One region of the Ligilactobacillus salivarius genome, then DNA from elsewhere that is predicted to be linked to it. Evidence: predicted binding sites of a transcription regulator. Region 1 holds the regulator's gene; each other region holds the start of a gene.
The links. The regulator Rex, encoded in region 1, represses fermentation and respiration genes when NADH is low (regulators of the CRP and FNR family bind a similar motif). The targets are predictions, from matches to a motif close to TTGTGAANTANTTCACAA.
Positions count from the first base shown of each region.

Region 2: adhE (bifunctional acetaldehyde-CoA/alcohol dehydrogenase) is a predicted target of Rex. The motif match lies at 2,822-2,839, and genes of this name have one in related genera.
Region 3: pdhA (pyruvate dehydrogenase (acetyl-transferring) E1 component subunit alpha) is a predicted target of Rex. The motif match lies at 1,796-1,813, and genes of this name have one in related genera.

Region 1 covers NZ_CP117983.1:1,240,750-1,245,688, reverse strand. Annotated here, with positions in the region: gene PTA89_RS06135 (ABC-F family ATP-binding cassette domain-containing protein) at 1-1,865, opposite strand, end outside; gene PTA89_RS06130 (redox-sensing transcriptional repressor Rex) at 2,039-2,680, shown strand; gene PTA89_RS06125 (CPBP family intramembrane glutamic endopeptidase) at 2,784-3,413, opposite strand; gene groES (co-chaperone GroES) at 3,609-3,893, shown strand; gene groL (chaperonin GroEL) at 3,923-4,939, shown strand, end outside.
Region 2 covers NZ_CP117984.1:164,497-169,435, reverse strand. Annotated here, with positions in the region: gene adhE (bifunctional acetaldehyde-CoA/alcohol dehydrogenase) at 83-2,740, opposite strand; gene PTA89_RS09755 (fructose-1,6-bisphosphatase) at 3,277-4,939, opposite strand, start outside.
Region 3 covers NZ_CP117983.1:209,500-214,438, forward strand. Annotated here, with positions in the region: gene PTA89_RS00830 (mucin-binding protein) at 1-1,676, shown strand, start outside; gene pdhA (pyruvate dehydrogenase (acetyl-transferring) E1 component subunit alpha) at 2,014-3,111, shown strand; gene PTA89_RS00840 (alpha-ketoacid dehydrogenase subunit beta) at 3,114-4,091, shown strand; gene PTA89_RS00845 (2-oxo acid dehydrogenase subunit E2) at 4,108-4,939, shown strand, end outside.

The DNA.
Region 1 (4,939 bases):
GTGTGTAACTCATCCATTTTTTGTGGATCATTGAAATTATCAGGTAGTGTCATTTCTTGCTCTATATTAGTTTTTAATTCTTCAAGACGTTCCATTTCAGATTCAGCATCATCAACTAAACGTTGTAATTTACGCTGTTGTTTTTGTAATTCTTTACTTTTCTTATAGTTAAGTTGCTTTTGAGAAGTTTTTGAAACTTGTTGATCATCTTGAGATTGTTCTGCCTCTTTAGCTGCTTCAATTGCTTCTAATTCAGCTTTTTTCTCTAAATAATAATCATAGTTACCAAGGTATAAGTTACTTCCCTCTGGAGTGATTTCAAGAACGGTATCAGCGACTTGATTGATGAAGTAACGGTCATGGGAAACAAATAAGATGGTTCCTTCAAAATCAATTAAAGCACTCTCTAATACTTCTTTACTATCTATATCTAAATGATTAGTGGGTTCGTCGAGCATTAAGAAATTATCTTCTTGTAGAGCAAGTTTTGTTAATGTTAATCTGGCCTTTTCCCCACCAGAAAGATTATGTACTACTTTTTTAACATCATCACCGACAAATAAGAAACTACCTAATAATGAGCGAACGTCTTTTTCTAACATATTAGGATGATCATCCCAGATTTCATTTAAGACAGTTTTTTTATCATGTAGGTTTTGTTGTTCCTGATCGTAGTACCCAGTTTGAACATTAGTACCAAAAGTAGCAGATCCATGGATGAAAGGAATATTTCCTAAAATACTCTTTAGTAAGGTGGATTTGCCAATTCCATTAGGTCCGACAACAGCCATTGCATGATGTTTGCGTAATTCGAAAGTGATAGGATTTGAAATAACTTTTGAATCATAGCCAATAGCAGCATCTGTAACCTTTAAAACTACATTTCCACTTTCCTTGCTAGCATGAAATTTAAAATGAGGGCCTTTTTCTTCACCTTCAGGACGCTCTAATCTATCCATTTTCTCTAATTGTTTTCTTTTACTTTGAGCTCTTTTAGTTGTGGAAGCTCGAACTAAGTTTTTATTAACAAAATCCTCTAATTTTTGAATTTTCACTTGTTGCTTTTCATATTCTTTCCATTGAGTACGCAAGCGAGAAGCTTTTTCTTCAATATAATGAGAATAATTTCCAACATAATGACTAGAATGTTGATGACTTAATTCATAAACTTCATTGACAACTTTATCTAAGAAGTAGCGGTCATGTGAAACAATTAAAAGGGCACCGGTATAACCTTGGATATAATTTTCTAACCAAGTCAAAGTTTCAATGTCGAGGTGGTTAGTAGGTTCGTCAAGGATTAATAAATCACGTTTTTCTAAAAGTAATTTAGCTAAAGCTAAACGAGTTTTTTGTCCACCTGATAAGTCAGAAACCATTTTTCCATAGTCTTCTTCAAAGAATTGGAAACCATGTAAAACAGCTTTTACTTCATTTTCATAACCATAACCATTATTTTCTTGGAAGTCATGTTGTAATTGATCATATTGATTTAATAATTGTTGATATTCCTTAGATTCATGTGGAATTGACGGAGAAGCAATCTTTTCTTCAAGTTGATGAATCTTAGCTTCCATCTTTTGCAAGGGTTCAAAGACACTTAACATTTCATCTAATACATTTTTAGTAGATTCTAATCCTGTATGTTGTGCTAAATATCCAATAGTTAAATCTCGTTTAGTAACGATTTTTCCTTCATCTGGAAGTGATTCACCGATTAACATTTTTATTAGTGTAGATTTTCCTGCTCCGTTGCGACCAACAAGTGCGATCTTGGAATTATCTTTTATATCAAGATTGACATTCTCAAAAAGGATATCTGCTCCAAAATGTCGGGCAACTTGCTGTGCTTGTAAAAGTAGCATAAAATCACCTTTTCTATTAATTTACTGTATTATAACACTAAGACGATTTATAGTGTAACATAGAAATTTCACAAATAAAAACGTTAAAGATGATAATTAAGCCAATATATTGTATAATTGTGGAGCTATGTGTTAAACTTATGTTAAATATTTCACGAAAAGAGGAAAGTCTAATGGCAGAAGTAAAGATTCCGCAGGCTACTGCAAAACGTCTACCGATATATTATCGTTATCTAAGACTATTATCTAATTCTGGAAAGAATAGAGTTTCTTCAACAGAATTAGCTGAAGCCGTAAAAGTAGATTCTGCTACTATTCGACGTGATTTTTCGTATTTTGGTGCTTTAGGTAAACGTGGTTACGGATATGATGTACAAAGTTTACTTGATTTTTTTACTAAGCAATTAAATCAAGATACGTTAACTAATGTTGCTTTGGTTGGGGTTGGTAATTTAGGACATGCTTTATTGAACTTTAATTTCCATCAAAGTAATCATGTAAGAATTAGTGCAGCATTTGATGTAAATGAAGATATTACGGGAACAATTCAAAGTGGAATTCCAGTATATCCAATGTCTGATATGAAAGAACAATTAAAGTTACAGCAAATTGAAATTGTAATTTTAACTGTTCCAGCTCCTGTAGCACAAAAAGTTACAGATGAGTTAGTGGAAGTTGGTGTAAGGGGAATATTGAATTTTACACCACTTAGAATTACTGTACCAGAAAATATACGTGTGCAAAATGTAGATTTGACGAATGAAATGGAAACTTTGATTTATTTCTTGAATCATTTTGGAAGCACAGAAGAGTAGTGTTACATAGAAGACCGAAATGAGTCTCAAAATAAAAATTGCTGAAGATTATGATGTTATCTAATCACATTAATCTTCAGCAATTTTTTGATATTAATAACTTCTAAAGCGATGATAGAAGTATAATAAACAAGTTTAGAAATATATGACTAAAAGTAGAAGTAATAATCGTTCCAGTCCGATAGTAAATATAGCAAAACAAAAGGCCAATACTAGCATAGATAAGGAAATGACCATCCATATGAGCTAAACTAAATAGAAGACTGGAAATTAAGGCAGCAGGTAGAAAAGGGATGAATCTTGAAAAATTTCCAAATAAAACTTTTCTAAAAATTAACTCTTCCATTACAGGTGCAACAATTCCAGGTACTAAAATGTAGTATGGGTAATGGTGAACAATTTCTAACAATAGGTTAGTATTAGCTGAATATGATGAAAAATGAAAAAGTCCTGATTCGATACGAGATAATCCAATTTGAATTATGAGGGCACCGACCATACCAAGGATACTCCAGAGTAAAATAGATTTAAGTTTAATAGTTTTATATTCTAATTTATTTTTAAAAGAGAATCTATGATTGAGATAAACAATAAACAACATGCAGAGTATTCCAATAATAGTTTCAACCAAATAAAAATTATGACTTTGATTATAAAAAATATTGAATATTGCTAACAAAATTTGATAACCAATATAGGTTAGCAATAAGGGAATAGAATTTCTTTGTTCCAAATTAATTATCACCTTTCATTTTTAAGTTTAATTGTACCATTAACAGGTCAAATAAAAAAATTAGCACTCTAATGTGTCGAGTGATAAAAAATACTTGCAATTTATATTTAAAGTGGTTATAGTATTAATTGTAGTTAGCACTCAAGAGTTGAGAGTGCTAAATGATACAGATGATTGATATTGGAGGGATTAGACGTGCTTAAACCATTAGGAGATCGCGTTGTTTTAAAAGTTCAAAAGGAAGAAGAACAATCCATTGGTGGAATTGTTATCGCAAGTAATGCAAAAGAAAAGCCTACAACAGGTGAAGTAATTGCTGTTGGTAACGGACGTATCTTAGACAATGGACAAAGGGTTGAACCTGAAGTAAAAGTTGGTCAATCAGTTGTTTTTGATAAGTATGCTGGTTCTGAAGTTAAATATGAAGGCGAAGAATATTTAGTAATCCGTGAAAATGACATTATTGCGGTTATAGATTAATTTTTAATTAATTTGAGGTGAAGAGATTTATGGCAAAGGAAATTAAGTTTTCAGAAGATGCTCGTTCAAAGATGTTGAAGGGTGTAGATAAATTAGCAAATACAGTAAAATCAACTATTGGTCCTAAAGGCCGTAATGTTGTTTTGGAACAATCTTATGGTTCCCCCACAATTACAAATGATGGTGTAACAATTGCTAAGGCTATTGATTTAGAAGATCATTTCGAAAATATGGGAGCAAAATTGGTGTCTGAAGTTGCTTCTAAGACAAATGATATTGCAGGTGATGGTACAACAACTGCTACTGTTTTAACACAAGCTATTGTAAATGAAGGTATGAAGAATGTAACTGCTGGTGCAAACCCAGTTGGAATTCGTCGTGGTATTGAATTAGCAACTAAGGCTGCAGTTGATGCATTACATGAAATGTCCCATACAGTAGAATCCAAGAGTGATATTGCACAAGTTGCTTCTATTTCATCTGCTAACGAAGAAGTTGGTAAATTAATTGCCGATGCTATGGAAAAAGTTGGTAATGATGGTGTTATTACAATTGAAGAATCTAAAGGTATCGATACTTCTTTAGATGTTGTTGAAGGTATGCAATTTGATAGAGGATATCTATCACAATATATGGTAACTGATAATGATAAGATGGAAGCTGATTTAGATAATCCATACATTTTATTAACAGATAAGAAGATTTCAAACATTCAAGAAGTATTACCATTATTGCAATCAATTGTACAACAAGGTCGTCCATTATTGATTATTGCTGATGATGTAGACGGTGAAGCATTACCTACACTTGTTTTGAACAAGATTCGTGGAACATTTAACGTTGTTGCAGTTAAAGCTCCAGGATTTGGCGATCGTCGTAAGGCAATGTTACAAGATATTGCTACATTGACAGGTGCTACTGTTATCACAGATGACTTAGGCTTACAATTGAAAGATACAACAGTTGAACAATTAGGTTCTGCTGGAAAAGTAACAGTAACTAAGGAAAATACAACAATTGTTGAAGGTGCTGGTGATAAGGACAAG
Region 2 (4,939 bases), on a different replicon from region 1:
AAATATAAAAAGGATATCTTACAACCATATAGTTATAAGATATCCCAATTGATATTAATGGTAATTACAATTTACTAAATAATTAGAATTGATCGATCAACAATTGACGAATTTCTTCCAAGTATGGTTGACGAGGATTTGCAGTTGTGCATTGATCATCGTAAACACGATCAACCATCTTATCAAGAGCTTTTTCAAATTGTTCTTTAGTTACACCATTTGCAGATAACTTAGGTTCAACGTCTAATTTCTTCATTAAATCGTTAATCTTGTTGCATAATGCATCTACTAATTCAGCATCTGAGTTACCTTTCAAACCTAATGCACGAGCAATATCTGCATAGTCTTTTTGAGCACGATATACTTCATAACGTGGGAATGGTGTACGTTTTACACGACCAGAAGCACCGTTAAATTTAATTACGTGTTGCATAGCAATGGAAATTGCCAAACCATGAGGTAATCCAAATTCCCCACCAGTCTTGTGAGCGATTGAGTGGTTAATACCCAAGAATGCATTAGCAAATGCCATACCTGCTAATGTTGCAGCATAGTGCATATTTTCGCGAGCTTTTTCGCCTTCTAATGTAGGATGTTTTGGATCATACTTATATGAAGCTTCCAAGTTTTCAAATACTAACTTAATAGCTTGCATTGACCATGGGCGTGTGAAATCGGATGCCATGACTGATACATATGATTCAAGAGCATGTGACAAACTATCCAATCCAGATAGAGCTACAGTTCTCTTAGGAACAGTCATTACAAATTCTGGATCTACAATTGCTACTTGTGGTGTCAATTCATAGTCTGTTAATGGATACTTAACGTGTGTATTATCATCTGTAATAACAGCATATGGTGTTACTTCAGAACCTGTACCAGATGTTGTTGGAATTGCAAACATTCTTGTCTTCTTAGCGTGATGGAATTTAACAATTCTCTTACGAATATCAACGAATTTTTGTTGTAATTCTTTAAATACTTCACTAACTTTTTCGTAGCTATCTAAGAATCCTGGTTCTTGATCTAAGGAGTATTCATAGATGTAACGAGCAATCTTTGTAGCATCCAATGCAGAACCACCACCGATAGCAATAACTGTATCTGGTTCGAATTGTGCCATTTGTTGAGCAATTTCAATTGTTTGTCCTAACATTGGGTCAGGTCTTACAGTTCCATAAAGAGCTGTCTTAACTTCATTTTCTCTTGCTGCTAATTGATCGTAAACTTTGTCTACAAATCCAAACTTAACCATTCCTGGGTCAGCTACGATGAATGCACGGTTGATATCTTCAGTTTCATCTTGTAGATAGCTGATAGCATTCTTTTCGTAGTAGATCTTTTCTGGTAAACGAACCCATTGAGGTCTGTTACGTCTCTTAGCAACTGTCTTAACATTTAATAGGTCTGATGTTGATAAATTATGTGACAATGAATTCTTCCCCCATGATCCTGTTCCAAGTGTCAAACTTGCACGTAAGCCATCTGTGTAAATATCGCCAATACCACCAATGGAATCAGGTTGATTTACCAAGATACGAGCTGCTTTAGTTCTATCACCAAATTCTTTTATAAATGGATCGGATTGAGAACCAATTTGGATAGCAGCGTTATGGCCTGCACCTTGATAATCTAATAATGCAGCAACGGTCTTAATACCATCTTCACGATCTTTTGCTTTATATACCGACAATAATGGAGAAAGTTTTTCAGATGATAGCTTTTCACCGATGTTCTTAGCAGAAAGTTCAAATAACATTACGTCTTTACCTTCTGGAAGTTCTACACCAGCTTGTTCAGCAATCCAGCGAGCTGGCTTACCAGCAACTGGGCCATTTACACCATGTCTATCATTGAATACGAAATCTTCAATCTTCTTATAGTCTTTCTTAGGAACAACATATGCTCCTTTTTCTTCCATCTTCTTTAGCCATTCATCATAGATAGGAGCTTCAACAACTGCAGAGTTTTCAGTAGCACAAATCATACCGTTATCAAATCTCTTAGATAGAAGTAAATCTTCAACAGCTCTGTCAAGGTGTGCTGTATGATCAACGTAGATAGCACCATTACCAGCACCTACACCCATTGATGGATTACCAGACTTCAAAGCTGCATTAACCATTCCTGGACCACCAGTAGCTAAAATAGAAGCAATCTTTGGATTTTGAATAAGAGCTGTTGTCTTTTCTAGACTTGGTTCTTCAATCCATTGAATAATGTTCTTTGGAGCACCAGCTTTTACAGCTGCATCATAAACGATCTTTGCAGCATGTGCTGAACATTTTTGTGCTTGTGGGTGGAAAGCGAATACAATTGCGTTTCTAGTCTTCAATGCTAATAATGACTTAAACATTGCTGTTGATGTTGGGTTTGTTGTAGGTACAATACCTGCTAAAACACCAAGTGGAGCTGCAATTTTTACTTCGCCTTTAATCTTATCTTCTTCAATTACACCAACTGTTTTATCATTCTTAATAGCATTATAGACATTTTCAGTTGCGAAACGGTTCTTTGTATCCTTATCTTCTACAACCCCACGTCCAGTTTCATCTACTGCTTCATGAGCTAAAATCAAAGCAGCTTCTGAACCTGCCAAAGCAGCTGCTGCAACAATTTTATCTACTTGTTCTTGTGAGAAAGTAGAATATTCTTGTTCAGCTTTTAATGCTTTTTCTACTAAACCATCAGTGTATGCACGAGCATCTTCTTCTTTGTTGTTTGTCTTGTTAACCATTGCTTTAGCCTCCTACTATAGCTAAATAAACTATAAGTTAATATTTAACCATTAATAAACGATACAAATATAATTATGTTATCGTGAATTAATTCACAAATATTACACTTATAAAATAACATCATATCTACAATAAATCAATACTATTTTTAAATTTAATTTTATTTTTTCTCAGATTTTGTTAAATAAGTCACTTATATCAATCGATTAAAAATACAAAATAAAGCGTAACAAAAAACTTAAAAAATATTTTTTGTAAACGTTTTCTATTATAATTTAATCATATCTCATATGGTACACTTTTACAATATATTCCGAGAATTTTATCAACAAAAAAATAACTTAATGTTGATCAAACGTTAAGTTCATAATTATAGTTAAAATAACACTGTTTTTTACAAATCTCATTAATCGCCATTAATTCCATTTAGTTTAAAAACAACAACATCAGATTATCAAGTGTGTCAATGCTACGTATAACAACTATTTTCATCAAAAAACATCATCTCAAATTAGCTCTGAGATGATGTTTTATTCTAATCATAATTTCTCAATAAATTATACAAAACTCTAATTTTTTCTTTAATATTTTCACCAATATCAGTATCCGCAACTGATTTTCGTTGTAATTCATGCTTTACCACTCGAACCGTTGAAACGATATCTTTCCCGCTTCTAATAGCATCTTGTTTTGAAGTAAATGGTTGATGCGAAACTAGTTGCAAGCCATATGAATTATACAATAATGTATATCCAGCGATCCCTGTTGTTGGCTGATAGGCTTTGGAGTATCCTCCATCAATTACCAACATATAACCCTCTGCGCAGATTGCATTATGGCCTCTTTTAACTGGAGTATGACCATTGATAATATGATTAGTATCATCGCCAGCAAATCCAAATTCTTGTAAAATTTTGATGCAGAAATCCTTATTTTCCCTTAATTTATAATATGGATTCTTTACTTCTTCATGACAAGCTTTATCTGCAATAAAATAACGTTCAAAAGTAGTCATAGATTTCTTACCAAACAGTGGGGAAAGAGCTCCTTGCCATAAATACCACATAAAATCAGTGGCAAAATCATCTTTTACATTTGGCTTAGAGTAAGCTTTTCGAATCATTTTTTCAGAAAAATCAAACAATTTTTTGCCAGAATATTCTTTACTACCAATCTTCAAGCTACAGAAATTTCCTTCTTCATCTGCAGGAATACATCCATGGAATAAGAGATTGCCATTATATGTACGGTACATACTACCTTTATTCATCATAAAATCTAGATGACGTTTTAATTTTGTAGAATGTTGAATGGAAATTAATAATTCATCTACAATCGCATTTTCTTCATCTGTTAATTCACTAGGATTTTTAGGGTCTACAGTGTTGAAACAAGTATTTTGTAACGGATATTCTTTACCATTTAAACTAATTACATTTTTCTTGTAATCTATCTTATTAAGTAAATCTCGATCATCCATTTCCAATTCTGGTCTTCTAGCTATAACTTTCCCTTCAAGCTTAAATTGCATCATCGCAACAGCTTGATGAATTTGCGTGATTTGTAGCTTTTCGCCGTTGAATCTATACCCATCACCATTAGTCAATTTAGGTCTAAATTGAGGATTATCCTCATATTGCTCCTCAGCAAATCTCGAAAGGTGACGTAAGTTAATCCCATAAGCATCTTCTATAATGTTCAAGTTATTATATCTTGCACAAATTCTCAATAAATTCAACATACATAGTTTTGAGCCTGCCATTGCACCTAGCCATAGTAAATCATGATTTCCCCATTGCATATCGACAGAATGATAATTCATCAATCTATCCATAATTTTGTCTGGTTCTTCTCCCCTATCGTAAACATCGCCTAGAACATGTAAGTGATCTACTACTAATCTTTGAATTGTGTAACAGGTAGCAATAATAAATTTATCTGCTTGATCTAATTTCAAAATATTCTTCAAAAGTTGATTAATATAACTTCTCTTATTAAATTCTTGTGGATCGTTATATAATAATTCTTCTGTTATGTATACAAAATTAGGATTTAGTGCTTTACGAACCTTTGAGCGCGTATACTTACTTCCTGATAATTCTAAAAATTCTAATAAGTGGGAAATGTTATCTAAGTACCATTGTTGTAGCTCATTTTCTGTACGTAATTTTTTCTTTACTAGAGCCAATTCATCTTCA
Region 3 (4,939 bases), 770 kb from region 1:
CCAAGAGTCAAAGTCTAAAGTTCACCCAACCAGGCGATAAAGATCTAGTAACAGATCAAGTAATCTGGAGCACAGATGTCCCAAGTCAAAGCTTCGACGAAGTGAAGACACCAGAAAAGGCAGGCTACACACCAGATAAAGCTGTTGTTCCAAGTGAGATAGTAACATTTGATACTGAAGATTACACAGAAACTGTAGTATATAGAGCAAATGAACAAAAAGGCAAAGTAGTGTATGTGGATGATGATAAAGACGGCCAAGAAGTCAAGCAAGGTAGTATATCTGGTAAGACAGGAGAAACCGTAAAGGTTACCCCAGAAGTGCCAGAGAATTATGAGGAAATGGCAGGAAATCCAACGGATTACACCTTCCCAGAAAATGGTACTGATGAAAGTAATGTAGTAACAATTCATTTGAAACATAAACATGAAGCAGTAACTAGAGACAACGTGGTAACAAGAACAATAGAGTATCGAGATGAACAAGGTAATCTATTAAATACCAAGAGTCAAAGTCTAACATTCACCCAACCAGGCGACAAAGATCTAGTAACAGATCAAGTAATCTGGAGCACAGATGTCCCAAGTCAAAGCTTCGACGAAGTGAAGACACCAGAAAAAGCAGGCTACACACCAGATAGAGCTATTGTTCCAAGTGAAACAGTAACATTTGATACTAAAGATTACACAGAAACTGTAGTATATAAGGCAAATGAACAAACCGGTCGAGTAGTATATGTGGATGATGACAACGGTGGACAAAAAGTCAAGCAAGGTAGCATATCTGGCAAGACAGGAGAAACTGTAAAGGTTACTCCAGAAGTACCAGATAATTATGAGGAAGTAGCAGGAAATCCAACGGATTACACCTTCCCAGAAGATGGCACTGATGAAAGTAACGTGGTAACAATTCATTTGAAGCATAAACATGAAACAGTTACTAAAGACAACGTGGTAACAAGAACAATAGAGTACCGAGATGAAAAAGGTAATCTACTAGATACCAAGAGTCAAAGTCTAACGTTCACTCAATCAGGCGATAAAGATCTGGTAACAAACCAAGTAACTTGGAACACAGATGTCCCAAGTCAAAGCTTCGACGAAGTGAAGACGCCAGAAAAGGCAGGCTACACTCCAGATAAGGCAAGCGTAACAGCTAAAGAAGTAACAATTAATGATAGCAATACGACAGAAGTTGTAATATATAAAGCTAATATCGTAAATGTGGTAATTAATTATGAAGACAACATGGGAAATAAGCTTGCCGATACTGGAACTGTATCTGGTAAAGAAGGAAATGAGTTTACTACTCAAGCCTTAGAAATTGCTGGTTACCACTTAATTTCTGAGAGCAAATTGGTTCATGGTATTTTTGGTAAGACTTTAGAAATTACCTTTGTATATGAGAAAAATAGTACAGATTCTACAAAGAATACAAACCAAGTTGATAAGAACGATAATAACGGTAAGGAAAGTAAAGTAGAAACTAAAACTAAGAAGTCCAATGATTTCAAAAATACTATTAACTCTAAAGATAAAGTGAATACTAAAGTATCAAGTCAAACATTACCACAAACTGGTGATCAAAAAGATAATACTACTAGTTTAGTAGGATTAATCTTAATGAGTTTAGCAGGTTTATTCGGATTTAAACGCAAGAATAAACGTGATAACTAAATAATTATAAAAGACTAATTTATTGGAAAAATCACAAAGTTAATAAAATTATGTGATGATTAACAATAGGTTAGTCTTTTTTAATTTGATTAAATAGGCATGTTAAGCTTGTAATCATTTTGTGATAACAATAACAAATATAGATCTTCATAAATTTTTTTGAACTTAATTTAAAGTTATAAATATTGATAAGTCGGCATTATATGCCATAAAATCTATTGTGCAAAAAAAAACAAAATTAACATTTTAAAAAAATAAGGTATAATAAAATTGTAAGCGTTATATAAAATAAAAATAAGTTCGGAAAATATCGCTAATTTTTAAGGAGGTTTTCAAGATGGCTGGTATTGATTTTGATAAATTAAAAAACATCGTTGATGACAAGTTTGAAACAGTTCGTGTTCTCGATAATGATGGAAATGTTGTTAACAAGGATCTATTTCCTGATTTAAGTGATGAACAAATTGTTGAATTATTTAAGAAAATGGTTTGGTCTCGTGTCCTAAACGAACGTTCAACTAAATTGAATCGTCAAGGACGTCTAGGTTTCTTCGCACCTACTGCAGGTGAAGAAGCTTCTCAAATTGGATCAGAATTTGCAATGGAAAAAGAAGACTATATCCTTCCAGCATACCGTGATGTTCCACAATTGGTATTACATGGATTGCCTTTATACAAAGCATTCTTATGGTCACGTGGTCATGTTGATGGAAATAAATATCCTGAAAACTTCAATGCACTACCACCACAAATTATTATCGGTGCTCAATATGTTCAAGCTGCAGGAATTGCTTTAGGTTTGAAGAAAAAGGGTTCTAAGAATGTAGCTTATACATACACAGGTGATGGTGGTACTTCTCAAGGTGATTTCTACGAAGGTATCAACTTCGCAGGTGCATTTAAAGCTCCAGCAATTTTTGTAGTACAAAATAATGGATACGCTATCTCAGTTCCTCGTGCAAAACAAACAGCTGCTAAAACATTAGCTCAAAAAGGTGTGGCAGCTGGAATTCCATTTGTTCAAGTAGATGGAATGGATGCACTAGCAATGTATTCAGTAATGAAAGCTGCACGTGAATATGCAGCAGCTGGTAACGGTCCAGTATTAATTGAAACATTAACATATCGTTTCGGACCACATACTTTATCTGGTGATGATCCTAAGCGTTATCGTACAGCTGAAGAAGAACAAGAATGGAAAGAAAAAGATCCATTAATTCGTATGCGTACTTACTTAGATAAGAAGGGTCTATGGTCTGAAGAAAAAGAAAAGGCATGGACAGAAGAAGTAAACAAGGAAATCGATGAAGCAATGGTTCTAACAGAAAAAGCACCTAAGCAAAAAGTTAGCGAATATCTAAAGAATGTCTTTGTTGATACACCTGCAACTATTCAAGAACAAATTGATAAATACACAAAGAAGGAGGCTGAATAACCATGGCTAAAACAACAATGATTAAAGCTATTACAGCGGCAATGGATGAAGAATTAAAGCGTGATGACAAGGTCTTAGTATTTGGGGAAGACGTTGGTAAAAACGGTGGTGTTTTCCGTGCAACTGATGGACTTCAAGAAATTTACGGAGAAGATAGAGTGTTTGATACACCACTTGCTGAATCTGGTATTGGTGGTTTAGCAGCAGGTTTAGCCTTCACTGGTTTTCGTCCAGTTCCTGAAATTCAATTCTTTGGTTTTGTTTTTGAAGTAATGGATTCAATTGCAGGACAAATCTCCCGTGAACGTTATCGTATGGGAGCAACTCGTAAGATGCCTGTTACATTTAGAGCTCCATTTGGTGGTGGGGTTCATACACCTGAACTTCACTCTGATAGTTTAGAAGGCTTGATGGCTCAAACACCAGGTTTACGCGTAGTTATTCCATCTGGTCCATATGATGCTAAGGGACTGTTAATTTCAGCTATTCGTTCAGATGATCCAGTTGTATTCCTAGAACATATGAAATTATATCGCTCAGTTAAAGAAGAAGTTCCAGATGAAGCATACATCGTACCATTGGACAAAGCAGCAGTTAAGCGCGAAGGTAGTGATGTAAGCATCATAACATATGGCTACATGGTTCAAGAAAGTTTGAAAGCAGCTGAAGATTTAGCTAAAGAAGGAATTAACGCTGAAGTTGTTGATTTACGTACAGTATCTCCACTTGATGAAGAAACAATTTTAGCTTCTGTTAAGAAAACAGGTCGTGTGGTACTTGTTCAAGAAGCACAAGCACAAGCAGGAATTTCTCCAGCGGTAGCTTCATTAATTGCAGAAAAAGGTATTCTTTCATTGGAAGCTCCAATTGGTCGTGTAAGTGCACCTGATACACCATATCCATTTAGTGAAGCTGAAAGTACATGGTTACCAAATAAAAAAGATATCGTAGAGAAAGTTAAAGAAGTTGTGAACTTCTAATTTGGAGGGTGAAATAATGAGTAAATATCAATTTAAATTGCCAGATATCGGTGAAGGTATTGCAGAAGGTACAATTGGCGAATGGCATGTTAAGCCTGGTGACAAGGTGGAAGTTGATGGAGATTTAGTTCAAATTGAAAATGATAAATCTGTTGAAGAAATTCCTTCTCCAGTTTCAGGTACAGTAACAAAAATATTGGTTGAAGAAGGCGAAACTGCTGAGGTTGGTCAACCATTGATTGAATTAGAAGTTGCAGAAGGAGAAGGCAATGTAGCTGACGATGCTCCTGCTGCAGAAACTGAAAAAGAAGAAAAAGTGGAAGCTGCACCAGCACCAAATACACAACCAACTCCACAAGTTGCAGATCATAGCTTACCAGTTCTTGCAATGCCAGCAGTTCGTCGCTATGCACGTGAACAAGGAATTGACTTGAAGTTAGTACCAGGTTCTGGTCGTCATGGTCAAGTATTAAGAAGTGATATTGATGCCTTTAAAGCTAATGGTGGTGCAGTTGCTGCTGCCCCTGAAGGAACACCAGCTGTGGAAGAAACAGCACCACAACCAGCTCCTAAGTTACCTGCTGGAGATGCTCAATGGCCTGAAACACGTGAAAAGATGTCAGGCATTCGCAAAGCAACAGCAAATGCAATGGTACGTTCAGTATCTCAAATTCCACATGTGCATGTCTTTGATGAAGTGATTGTTGATAAATTATGGGCACATCGCAAGAAGTACAAGGAACTTGCTGCAGAACGCGATGTTCGTCTAACATTCATGGCATATATGGTAAAAGCATTAGCCGTAGTTATGAAAGAATTCCCAATCTTCAATTCATCCGTAGATATGG